Regions from separate parts of the Pseudoalteromonas sp. Z1A6 genome, predicted to be linked through region 1. Evidence: predicted binding sites of a transcription regulator. Region 1 holds the regulator's gene; the other holds the start of a gene.
What was found. The regulator FliA, encoded in region 1, starts transcription of late flagellar genes. The targets are predictions, from matches to a motif close to CTAAAGNTNNNNNNNNNNNNGCCGATA.
Positions count from the first base shown of each region.

Region 2: the regulator FliA is predicted to act here: its motif matches at 4,870-4,896, upstream of GQR46_RS09235 (DUF4402 domain-containing protein).

Region 1 covers NZ_WTKW01000012.1:15,668-22,431, reverse strand. Annotated here, with positions in the region: gene flhF (flagellar biosynthesis protein FlhF) at 1-1,289, shown strand, start outside; gene GQR46_RS01545 (MinD/ParA family protein) at 1,282-2,142, shown strand; gene GQR46_RS01540 (RNA polymerase sigma factor FliA) at 2,169-2,879, shown strand; gene cheY (chemotaxis response regulator CheY) at 2,920-3,303, shown strand; gene GQR46_RS01530 (protein phosphatase CheZ) at 3,321-4,094, shown strand; gene GQR46_RS01525 (chemotaxis protein CheA) at 4,110-6,317, shown strand; gene GQR46_RS01520 (chemotaxis response regulator protein-glutamate methylesterase) at 6,376-6,764, shown strand, end outside.
Region 2 covers NZ_WTKW01000115.1:334-7,097, reverse strand. Annotated here, with positions in the region: gene GQR46_RS09250 (hypothetical protein) at 1-2,818, opposite strand, end outside; gene GQR46_RS09245 (fimbria/pilus periplasmic chaperone) at 2,886-3,716, opposite strand; gene GQR46_RS09240 (DUF4402 domain-containing protein) at 3,726-4,208, opposite strand; gene GQR46_RS09235 (DUF4402 domain-containing protein) at 4,212-4,814, opposite strand; gene GQR46_RS09230 (SPOR domain-containing protein) at 4,930-5,484, opposite strand; gene GQR46_RS09225 (SPOR domain-containing protein) at 5,855-6,538, opposite strand.

The DNA.
Region 1 (6,764 bases):
CTCAAGCACCACAGCAAAGTATGCATAATTTTGTAAAACCAGAGCCTCAGCGTGCCAAACCAGAGCCGCAGGCAAAAGTGGCTGACAGCCTACAAGCTTTATTAGAGCGCCAATCACCGCGTCCTCGCTCCCCTGAACTTGCATCAATGTTTTCACAATCAGGTATTGATACTACAGATAACTATCAAGAACCAGTTATGGAACAGCGTACTAAAAATATGTTTGCTCCTGAAAATGCAGCGCCAGTTCGTCCACAAACTCAAGCGGATAGCTTAGGTTTTGATGATTTAGACAGCGACTTTGATGATTTAGATAGTCCAGTAACTGCTCGCCAACAAACACCCAATAATGAAAGCGAAGAAATGACAACAATGCGTGAAGAAATGAACGCAATTCGTCAATTGCTTGAGCATCAAGTATCGGGCTTAATGCAGCAAGATATGGCGCGTCGCGATCCAACACGCGCTTGCATGGTTGACCGCTTAGTCGGTATGGGTATTGATAAAGAAGTAGCGCAACAAATGGCATGTTTTGTACCTGATGATGTATCTCGTAAGCAAGGCTGGAAAGCGTTGTTAACGATGGTCGAAGATCAAATGCAAACAACCAATAATGAAATACTTCGCCAAGGTGGTGTATATGCGTTAGTGGGTCCAACAGGTGTTGGTAAAACAACAACAGTTGCTAAGCTTGCAGCGTTAGGCGCACAAAAATATGGCGCTGATAAAGTGGCCTTAATAACCACTGATACATACAGAATTGGTGCTTATGAACAGCTTGCTACTTACGGCCGTATTATTGGTTGTGGTGTAAAGCAAGTTAAAGATGCTAATGAATTAGCTGAAGTTTTATATCATTTACGAAATAAACGTCTAGTATTAATTGATACAGCAGGTATGAGTCAGCGAGATTTACGTTTAACTGAGCAGTTAAACACGTTAATGCGTAACCAACGTGTGGATATTCGCAGCTACTTAGTACTAAGCGCGACGGCACAAATTAATGTATTACAAGAAACAGTACGTCACTTTAAAAAAGTACAGTTAAGTGGTTGTATTTTCACTAAGTTAGATGAATCATTAAGTTTGGGTGAGATTATTAGTATTGCGATTCAAAATCGCCTTCCAATAGGGTATCTTACTAACGGTCAACGAGTGCCAGAAGATATTCGTGTTGCAAATGCTGAAAAACTAGTGAAAAAGGCTGAGCAGTTATATTTAAAAAGAACAAAAGCACAACATTCAAGGCACCAAGCAGTGGCGCCAAGTACAGTAGGGATGTATGATTAACACAGTATTAGATCAAGCAAGCGGCCTGCGCAAAATGAGTCAAAACAATAACAACGGCGTAAAAGTTATCGCTGTAACCGGTGGTAAAGGTGGGGTGGGGAAAACAAATGTTTCTCTAAATACCGCTATTGCACTAGGGCAACAAGGTAATAGAGTATTAGTGCTGGATGCTGACCTAGGTTTAGCAAACTGTGATGTGATGCTTGGTTTACGTGTAGAGCGCAATTTATCACACGTTTTGTCAGGTGAATGTGAGCTTGACGAGATTTTAGTTGAAGGGCCTGCTGGTATTAAAATTGTACCTGCTACATCGGGCTCGCAAAGTATGGTTGAATTATCGCCATCTGAGCATGCCGGGCTAATTCGTGCATTTAGCGAATTGAATACCGAATTTGATATTTTAATTGTAGATACAGCCGCTGGTATTTCAGACATGGTGCTAAGCTTCTCACGAGCAGCACAAGATGTAATGGTTGTAGTGTGCGATGAACCAACATCAATAACCGATGCTTACGCACTTATTAAAGTATTAAGCCGCGAGCACGGTGTTTATAAGTTCAAAATTGTTGCCAATATGGTCCGCAGTATGCGTGAAGGCACTGAATTGTTTGCAAAACTATCTAAAGTTACCGATCGCTTTTTAGATGTTTCAATGGAGCTAGTAGCAACGGTTCCTTATGACGAAAATATGCGCAAAGCAACACGTCGCCAAAAGGTGATTGTTGAGCTCTTTCCAAGTTCGCCAGCCGCTCTCGCGTTTAAAGCGCTGGCGACAAAAGCAGTTAAATGGCCAATACCAAATCAACCATCTGGGCATTTAGAGTTTTTCATTGAGAAACTAGTAAACGGCTAATTATGACAACATTGGTGAATAGAGCTATGGGATATCAATCAACACAAAACTTAAATGTGATTGTTGAGAAACATGCATCACTTGTTAAAAAAGTGGCATGTCATCTAATTGCTCGATTACCACCTAGCGTTCAGCTTGATGATTTAATTCAATCAGGAATGATAGGTTTAATAGAAGCTTCAAAAAACTTTGATGCAACAAAAGGCGCAAGCTTTGAAACCTTCGCCGGTATTCGTATTCGCGGGGCTATGCTTGATGAAATGCGCCGTGGTGATTGGGCTCCTCGTTCAGTACACCGTAAAAGCCGACAAGTTGCAGAAGCAATTACTGGGCTCGAAAGCAGTCTGAATCGCGAACCAACAGATACAGAAGTTGCTGAAAAACTTGAAATTTCACTCAATGAGTACCATCATATTTTAAATGATGTTAATACCAGTAAAGTATTAGGTATAGAAGACCTTGGTGTAGATGAGGATGTTATTACTCCCGTAGGCCAAGATTTAGCGCTAGACAAACCTTTTAATAATGTTAAAAATGATCGGTTTAATGAGTCTTTGCTAAATGCAATAAAGTCATTACCAGAGCGTGATGCAATGGTACTTTCTTTATACTATAACGATGAAATGAATTTAAAAGAAATAGGACATATACTCGATGTAAGTGAATCGCGTGTAAGTCAGATACATGGTCAGGCGATGATTAAGCTTAAAGCTAAAATCAATGACTGGATAAACTAGTAGTAAGTAAACTAAGGTTAATACCTCACTGGGGGATGTTTTGGATAAAAACATGAAAATTCTTGTAGTTGATGATTTTTCAACGATGAGACGAATTATAAAAAACCTATTACGTGACTTAGGTTTCACTAACGTTCAAGAAGCTGATGACGGGTCTACAGCTCTGCCTATGTTACAAAATCAAGTATTTGATTTTGTGGTTACAGATTGGAATATGCCGGGAATGCAAGGTATTGACCTTCTAAGAGCAATTCGTGCAGATGATAAGTTAAAACATATCCCTGTATTGATGGTAACGGCAGAAGCTAAAAAAGAACAAATAATTGCTGCAGCGCAAGCTGGCGTTAATGGTTATATTGTTAAGCCATTTACGGCTGGAACATTAAAAACTAAATTAGAAAAAGTATTTGAACGCTTAGGCTAATGATGGGGGAGAGGCTTATGTCAGCACCAGCTGCGCCTCAAATAACGTTAGAACAAGCTCGTCAACTCGTCATTTATTTAGAAAACGATGAGCAAGATAAAGCTAATCAGTTGATTTTAGAGACAGCTTCGCAAGAGCAGTCTAAATTATTTGCTGAAGTTGGGAAGTTGACTCGTCAACTGCACGAAGCACTTAAAAGCTTTGAGCTTGATACTCGCTTAACTAACATAACGACAGATGCGATTCCAGATGCTAAAAAGCGGCTTAATTATGTTATAGAAATGACAGAAAATGCGGCTAATAAAACAATGGATGCTGTTGAGGCTAGTTTACCTATAGCTCAGCAACTTGCAGATGAAATATCTCATATCAAACCGACATGGGATCGTTTAATGAGCCGGGAGATTGAGCTTGGTGAGTTTAAACAACTTTGCCATAGTATCGATGAGTTTATGAATAACTCTCATCATAAAACGGATGAGCTTCAAAGCTTAATGACAAATGTACTAATGGCTCAAGACTATCAAGACTTAACAGGTCAAGTTATTCGCCGTGTTATAGAACTTGTTAGAGAAGTAGAAGAAAGCTTACTTCATCTTTTAACAGCGTTTGCTGAACGAGATGACAGTGACAACACAGCGAATAAAGTAGAACAACAAAAAATAAAAGAACCAGTTGCCACACAAACTTTAGCAGGTCCTGAAGGCCCTATTATTGATAAAGAATCGCGTAATGATGTTGTATCTGATCAAGATGAAGTCGATGATCTTTTATCAAGTTTGGGCTTCTAAGAGGAGAGTAACTGCATGTTTGAAGTCGATGAAGATATTTTACAAGACTTTCTTGTAGAGGCAGGAGAAATCCTAGAGCTTTTATCTGAACAGTTAGTTGAACTGGAAAATAATCCAGAAGATACCGAGTTACTAAATGCCATATTTAGAGGCTTTCACACTGTAAAAGGTGGTGCAGGCTTTTTAGCTATGACAGAACTTGTTGATGCTTGCCACGGCGCTGAAAACGTATTTGATTTACTACGTCAAGGCGTGCGAACGGTCAATTCAGAGTTAATGGATGTTATTTTACAAGCGCTCGACACCATTAATGAAATGTTCGCGACTATCCAAAATAGGGATAAGCCAGAACCAGCAGATCCTGAGTTACTTCAAACCCTCCACATTTTGGGCCTACCTCCAACAGAAGCCGAGCTTAACGGAGTCGCTTCAGAAACTGACGTTGAACAACCTCTTGATGAAGTAGTTGATACGCCAATAGCTGATGAGGAAGATCCATTTGCATTTGATGAAATGTTTAGCGGAACTCCTTCGGTTAGTGATGCTGAAATAAACGAAATCACTGAAGATGAATTTGAAAACTTACTTGATGAACTACACGGTAAAGGACAAGGTCCTGCAGTTGAAAAGCCAGTAGCAAGTAGTAGTGATTTTAATGGTGATATTACTGATGATGAATTTGACAGCTTATTAGACGAGTTACATGGAGTTGGCAGTTTTGGTGAGGTTGCGAGTAAAGCACCTGAGCAAAGTAGTGTAGTTAAAGCACCTGTAGAACCAGCTAAACCAGCGTCAAATACTGCTAATTCATCAGATGATGAAATTAGTGATGATGAATTTGAAGCGCTTCTTGATGAACTTCATGGTAAAGGCACTGCACCTAAATCAATAGAAAGCACTCCAGCTGTGAAACAGCCCAATATCCCAGCTAAACCAGCTGCAAAAGCGAGTGTGCCTGTAAAAAAACCAGAACCTGTAAAAGCACCCGCTTCTAAACCGGTAGAAAAACCGGTTGCTAAAGCAGCGCCAGCAACGCCCAAAAAATCAGCGCCACCAGCAGCAGAGACGACAGTTCGCGTAGATACAAAACGACTTGACCAAATTATGAATATGGTTGGTGAGTTAGTACTTGTGCGAAATCGTTTGGTTAGTTTAGCGACCAATTCAGACAGTGAAGCAATGGGTAAAGCAATCTCTAACTTAGATGTAGTGACTGCTGATATTCAAGGCGCGGTTATGCAAACGCGAATGCAACCAATTAAAAAGGTATTTGGTCGTTTCCCTCGCGTAGTACGCGATTTAGCACGCAGCTTAAACAAAGACATTGACTTACAACTTGTAGGTGAAGAAACCGATTTAGATAAAAACTTAGTGGAAGCACTAGCCGATCCGCTTGTGCATTTAGTTCGAAACTCAGTTGACCACGGTATTGAAATGCCAGCTGTTCGTGAGGCTGCCGGTAAGCCTAGAACAGGTAATGTTACTTTATCAGCGTCTCAGGAAGGCGACCATATTTTGTTGACCATTAAAGATGATGGCGCTGGTATGGATGCTGAGAAACTGAAAAAAATAGCAATTAGTAAAGGCGTGCTCGATCACGATCAAGCGAGTCGACTTTCTGACACTGAAGCATACAACCTAATTTTTGCACCTGGCTTTTCTACAAAAGAAGAGATATCTGATATTTCAGGTCGTGGTGTTGGAATGGATGTGGTGAAAACTAAAATCACCCAATTAAACGGCTCTGTAAGTATTCAATCTGAGTTAGGTGTAGGTACTATTTTAGAGATAAAAGTACCACTTACCTTAGCCATATTACCGACCTTAATGGTAATTGTTGGCGCACAAACATTTGCGTTACCACTTGCAGGTGTTAGTGAAATATTCAACTTAGATTTAACGAAAACAAATGTGGTTGATGGGCAATTAACAATTATTGTGCGTAAAAAGGCAATACCGTTATTCTACCTCGAGCACTGGTTAGTTAAAGGCTCAGATCGTTCACAGCGAAAAGCAAAAGGCCATGTAGTTATTGTGCAAATTGGTACGCAGCAAATTGGTTTTGTTGTTGACTCATTAATTGGCCAAGAAGAAGTAGTGATTAAGCCGCTTGATGCGTTACTTCAAGGAACACCAGGTATGGCGGGTGCTACAATAACTTCGGATGGTGGCATTGCACTGATTTTAGACGTTCCAAACATGTTAAAACATTACGCAGGCTAATAATAAAGTAGGTATATATTTAATATATACCTACGCATAAATTTAATAAGAGAGCTAAATGGCCGTTAAAGTTTTAGTTGTTGATGATTCAAGCTTTTTTCGCCGCAGGGTAAGCGAAATTCTTGAGCAAGATAGCGACATACAAGTTATAGGCTTTGCTGTGAATGGCAGAGAAGCTGTTGAAAAAGCAGCTCAGCTACGTCCAGATATGATCACTATGGATGTCGAAATGCCTGTGCTTGATGGTATTAGCGCAGTTAAAGAGATAATGGCGAGTAATCCAACGCCTATCTTAATGTTTTCATCACTAACACGTGATGGCGCAACAGCAACGTTTGATGCGCTAGATGCTGGAGCAATGGATTTTTTACCGAAAAAATTTGAAGACATCGCTCGCAATAATGAAGACGCTATAAAGCTTTTACAAAATAAAGTGAAAGATATAGG
Region 2 (6,764 bases), on a different contig from region 1:
CTTGCGCTTTTACTGAGTCGCATACAGAAATAAGCTCTGGCGAACTGTTTGTTGCGTACGCTAAGGCTAAAATAAATTTATTTTTAGCTTTATCATGCATATAAAAAGCTTCTTGCTGCTCTATTCGTGGTGCTATTAAACGGTAATAAATTTTTAAGATATTTAACGAACTAAAACTTCCTGCATTGGCAATGCTTCCAGTTGTTGCACTGAGCGCCTTTAATGTTAAATCAACGCCCATTACTCCATCTCCTTGAGGCGATAAATTAACTGTTATATTTTGAGTGTTTTTTAGCTGCTTGCGTTGTTTATATTCATCATCAATTACTGCTTTATACTGCCCCGGTTTAAGGTCTGTAAATAAGTAATAGCCATCATATGCTGCTTGAGTTTGTGCAACTTGATCCCCTTTCTCATTCAACAGCGCTATATTTGCAAAGGGTTGGATCTGTGTTGTATCACCTTTTTGTTGATAAACAACTCCCTCTACTTCACTGGCATTATTTAATGCGAAGTCCATATACTCTACAAAACCAGCCCTTGGTGTAATAGAAAAACCCTCATTAGCTGGTATTAAAAACGGATCTTCAAAACTATTTCTATCCAGTATTATATCTGTTGTACGATTTGCTGGCATTGAAGTTAATAGCGCAACGCCGTGTTCGTCTGTAATTGCTTGACGATAATTGTGAACGCCTTTTACTTTTACGCCGGCAACGCCGTGCTCATCATCATCCATAATACCGTTATTATTTTGATCTAAAAATACGCGTAACATTAAGCTACCCGTGTTAGTTAAGGTGCGCTTAGAGACAAAATATGTATTATGTTCAACATCAAAACCTAAGCTAAAACGGCTATAAATGCCGAGCCGCCAATCATCGTTACTGTTGTAGTTTAAGTTACTCGTTAAACTAAACTTGTCGCTTTGCCAATTGAGCCCTAATTCGGCCGATTGAATATTATTACGAAGTGAATCAGTTAAAGTAAGTTCCGCTTGTAAATCTCGGCCCAAGTTGCGGCTAAACTCAGCCTCGTAACTAACAAGCTCACTTACTGGCGATATACTATAATCTATACCAAACCTTGTGTAGGTTCTCCCAAAGCGCTTTTGAAAACGTGTTGTTCCAAAATTACTCTTAGAGCTATCGTCTTGTTGCCACAGCAATTGGTTACTTAGTGCAAATCCTGAGTATGAGTAGTTGAACTGGTTGCGTACTTGTTTAAAGCGCCCTCTAGTATCACTATCGTCATATAGGATGTTATTTTGATAAGAAAGGCGTCCATAGGTATTATTCATTAGCCCACCAGCTAAATTTATTTGGTAGCTGTTAAAATCTTGCTGCTGTTCGTCTGTACGATTTGTAGCGCTAAAAAGTAGTGATTGTTCGGCAATTTGAGTTCGGGCTGTAAATTCAAATTCTTGTTCATTGTTATTATTTTTTTCAACATTCGCATTTAATAATAATCGGTCAAATAAGCTTATGTTGGTACCAAATGCATACTTAAGTAAATCGTCATCTGTGTTTTTTTGACCTGATGTAGCAGTGTATACAGATATATTATCTGTAAGCCCTTGCTCATATCTACCCGCAATTTGCCAACCCTGCCCCTGCGAGCTTGAAACATTGTTATTTAGTAATTGCTTGCCTTGTTCAGTAACCGACAATTCATAGTTACCTTGTCCCTGCTTAAGTTGATTTCCGTCCACAAAGTAATAATCACTTTTACGCTCAACTTGACCTTGAGGCCCATAAAAAATAAGCTCAAAATTATTAGCTCCGAATAATAGGTTTATATTATCAAAAATATAACGCCCATCTGCGAGGCTAAGCTGCTGGTCTATTAATATTTCATTACGGTACAGTTCTACATCCCAACCTGGCTGTATAGCACCGCTTAAGTTAACTTGATTATTGACTATTTTTCTATTGGTTACATTATTAGAAACTTTAACACCTCGGGCATACTGACTACTGTAGCTATTGCCAACTTGCGTGGCGATAACATCACCAAAAGATATTTCAGTAGGCATGAAGCTGTTTTTTATTTCTTTGTCTAAGTTTTGCTTTGTAAACGTTAACCTAGAGTTGGTAAGTAAGTCAGTACTTCGTCCAGACAAAAAATACTCTGCAGATAAATACGCAAAGTCTTGAGTGCCTAAAAGTGAATAGTTCGTAGAATGTCTATCATCGCTCGCGGTAAAATTTAGTTGTAAGTCGGCAACCGGAGAAGATAGCGCTTTATATGGGCTAGCTTTCCATGGCAGCGTAGGTGGCGATCTTTTGTTAGGTGATTTAAGGTTGCGCGACTGTCTGTATCTTTGTTGTTCAACCGGTAAGGGGCTATCTGAGCTTATAAGTAATTCTAAATCTGGGTAATCAATATTAAACTCTAGATTTAAAGCATTATGTAAACTTTGAATATCTACATAAATATCATCTTCAATGGTAATTTGATTTTTTGCTAATAAGTAGCTCTGTGTAGGACTAGTAAATACAGCGGGTGTAACCGCTGCATTTAGAAAAAGAGGTTGTTGATTTGCTCCAACACCTTGAGCAATTCGATTGCTAGCATCAACATTCATTGCAAATTGTAGAATATCAAATAAGTCGCTTAAACTAACTTGTACACTTTGCTCGCTTTTAATTGCTGCAACTTCACCTAAGTAGTATGAGTTTAAATAAAGCGAAAGTATTAATAACTCGCCTGTGGCGATTCGCTGTTGCTGATTTTCTTTGTTTTTATAATCAATTACTTCAACGGGCTTAGTTAGCTTTAGTTCAATTGCGCGTAGTGTTGTTAAAGCATCCTCCACGGAAGGATTAGCTATTACACTATTACTAAGCAAACTACTTATGCTTAGTAATAGTGCATACAATAAATTATTTAGCGTCATTCACTGTTAAAACATTAAGTGATTGTGAGGTTAAAGGCAGAGTGTATTGTGCAAATGTAAGGTCTTTATATTCTTGACTGCCTTCATATTTAAAAATGACTTTTCCTGCTTTATCTAAATTTTTGTCACTAAATAAACTAAGGGTTACAAACGCATTATCTACTTCTGGATAAATACTTAAATTACCAATTTCTGCAATTTTAACTTGCTCGTTATTACTATCAACAAAGTAAGCACTTAATTTACCGTAGCTACTAAACTTACCTTCTCGTTTTATATTCAATAAAAACTGAGGACGTTGATTGCTTTCATTTAGCACTAGCTTAGCTTGTTCTATGGCAACTACTGGCTGTTTAATGTCTTTACGTAACAAAATAGGTATACTGTAGCTCATAATCATATTAACTTTTATTGAGCTTGTTTTATTAGTATTTTCACCAGGCAATGCTTGAAATAGAAGATGAGAGCGGTACTCACCAGAAGCTAGGCCTTTAGGTTTACGTATTGCTATTTTTACTGTTTGTTTTTCACCAGGTGCTAAACGCATTTGTTTTGGTGACAAACGTGCCATTGAACTTAAACTTTCGCTTGTAGCCTCTGCCAACTGTATGTAGCCACCGCTAGGTTGCGCTTGCTTCTCACTCCATAAAACACGATATGTTTGATATTCATCACCCGCATTAATTACGGTAACTTTAGCGGTTCGTTGACGTTCATCAAAACTAATACGGGTTGGAGAGATAAGTAAATTTGCGTATGCATTTTTTCCTAAAATACATACACTCAGTGCGAGCAGCACTACAACTTTATAAAGCATGTTTTTCCTTTAGTAATCAATCGTAATTTCTAATTGGGTGTCAGTAATAAAACTACCATCTAAGTAACTTTGGCTAGTCCCTGTCGTTATTAAACGGCCACCTACTTTGAGTAAAAGCTCTCCAAACTCATCGCTAGTTTGCGTTCTTGGTAAATCCACTAATACAACCGAAAACTTGGCACTATTAGCTCCTAGCGCTTCACTTTGCAATGTAGAGTCACTCGTTTTGTTAAACGATATTTGAGTAAGGGGAGGTAAATCGGTAAATAAAAGTTCTGCGGGATTCCCCTCAGTTAATACGTAAATATTACCAAATGTGGTTGTTTCACCTTCATGGCTAATGGTTATAGAGCTTAAAGTATTATTTTGAGGGATAACTAAAGTGCCAAAATTAAGCGCTTCTTGTTGTATGCTTGCGCTATAGGCTTGCTCGCTAAACATTAACGAAAGCCAAGCAGAAACATACAAAAAGCGCATTGTTTGTTTAAACACTAATTAATATGACACTTCAATATTAAAGCTACCAGAATACTCACCATCAGGGTAATCCACACTTGATGCGTTTGATGAAGTAGAAAGAGTCGCGCCTATATTAAATGATACAGCGCCATCAACGCCAGCTTGTAGGTTGGGCGTAGCACTTGTATATAATCCACCAGCATTAGTACCGCTCGTTATAAAGTAAGTCCAAGTACCTACAGTAAAATCAGGTTCATTTAACCCTTGACCAGCTAAAGGTTGTACTAAAGTATTTACTGGGTCGCTAATGGTTAAAATAGAATTTGGTACTACATCTGACACACTAAAAGCACCCGCTTCACCACCTTCAATTATTGATATAGTTGCCACATTACCAGCAGCGTCGTCTTGCGAGGTAACATTAGTTGCATCAGGATCAGGATTAATTGTAAGCGTAGCTTGCAGATTGCCTGTAGGATCTGAAATAGCACGAATAGTACCAAAATTTAAATCGTTATCTTTTGTGAGTACTACAGCATTTTGTACCGTTACTTTCGCTTCAAATGACTCTGTAGCAGCATAAGTGCTAAACGAGCTGACCACGGTGGCTACAGCTAATGCAGATAAATAAAACTTCATGCTAAATCCTTATAAGAAAATGGGCTTTATCAAATATTTGCCCAACTATAGTTAGTATCGACTATTAGTACAAATACTTTAATACTATATAAGTTTAAAAGGCCTAATTTATTAATTATATTGGCTTTCCGACAAAAGCAGCAATATTACATGCTTGATCAAGCTGATTAGCTAAATAACAAAACGCACTTACTTGAGCATCGTTTTTAAATGGACCTACACGTAATCCATACAAAGTCATATTATTATTTTTACGTTCAAACATAGTAAAATTAAATTGAGTAAATGCACTGGGGTATAATTGCTTAAGCCTTTCGACTCTTGCTTTAACAAGCTCTGGCTTTAAATACCAACCAAGCTGTGCTCCAATTTTAGTTTCATCTGTTAAGGTGAGTTCTGAATTTTGTAAGTTTGGTGTTTTTACTTCGGGAGTGTTATTTAGTGCCGTCGGTTCCAAATTCTGTGAAGGCTGATTACCATAGGTGATATCGGTTTTATTTTGCATGAGTAAAGGAGGGTTTTCAGTTAATTCACTTCGAGACGATAACGCCATAATTAACAGCTGTAAATCATCTTCCATAGCAGTTAAACGACCAATGCTTTCTTGCTGTAAGTGCCACTGCGAAACATACTCTTTTAGTTGTTTATCAGTAATTAAAGAATGCTGCACGCTCTCGTTATTTACAGTTGCGCTGCTACATCCATATAAATAAAAAGATAAGAATAAAACTGATATTAAATGACAAGACTTAAAATACCGCATTGCAAAAGCACTCTACTAACCAAGATAATAAATCAAAGCAAATTTTGCGCCACTTTATAGCAACTTTTTAATTAAGTAGTCTATCTTGAAGTAAGAAAAGCCATATCGATAACAAGGCAAAATTTCATCATTTAGTTGGTATCACTAATTGCTGCTGCATTGCCCTACCTCCTGCATTCATGCAGTCGTATATCAAAAATTATTAGCGAAGTTAGCATCAGGTCTAATCCTTCAAATTGATTAGGTATTATTGCAGATTGATATTACATACTGTGAGCTAAAGCTTTACTGGCTTATCAGTGTAGTTACTTACTATGCAATCGAGTTTATATAACTTGAATACGTCACAGTCTGCTTTTGCATTTTTAAAGTTTTGGTAAGAGCCAAGTTTTAGCCTGTAAAACATTTTGTCGTTTATTTTGGCGGTTTCTACGTTAGTCAATATTTTGTCTCTAAACAACGGTGCTGCTTTAGTATTTAGCTCTTGCCATGCTTTAGCCACACCTTGCTCTGAGTCAACCGAAGCTACCTGTAAAGCAAATACATGTTTAGGTTTATTTAATTTTACAGTTTGTTTTTTATTACTGTAATTTTGTTTAACTTGTTGGCGTGACTTAACATTGCGTGTGTTACGTGGTGAGCGTACAGACTTGCTGCTATACCCTTGATTAGACTGTGCAATAGCTTTACTGTTTATAATATCGATATGATTTACGAGGTAAGTTATTTCTTTTTCTAATCTTAAAATTCGCTCTATGCCTTCACGAGCTTGTTGCCACTGCATTGCGGCATCTTTTAGCTGTGCAAGTTCAAGGGCTGTAATTGATACGTAGTCAGGCGAGTTACTTTGAGGTTGTTCATCAATGGTTTTTATTTCAGGCGAGACGCTGCATGCTGTACCAAATAAAAGCATTAGCAAGCTAAGTAAAAGCCCAATGTTATTTTTTTTATATATAAACATGTATTAGTTGTCCTGAAAGCAGTGTTTTTACACTACATTTCAGTTAAACATTCTCACAAGAAAGCGTTTAACTTTATTTAAGCTGTGAGCTATAAAACTTAGCTCTTCGCATGCTTGTCAGTATTTCGTAAAACACAACGTTGCATACTCCATCCCTTCCTTGAGAGCATTATTTAATACAAATTCAATGCCAATTAACACAAACTTTACAACATAAATAACAATA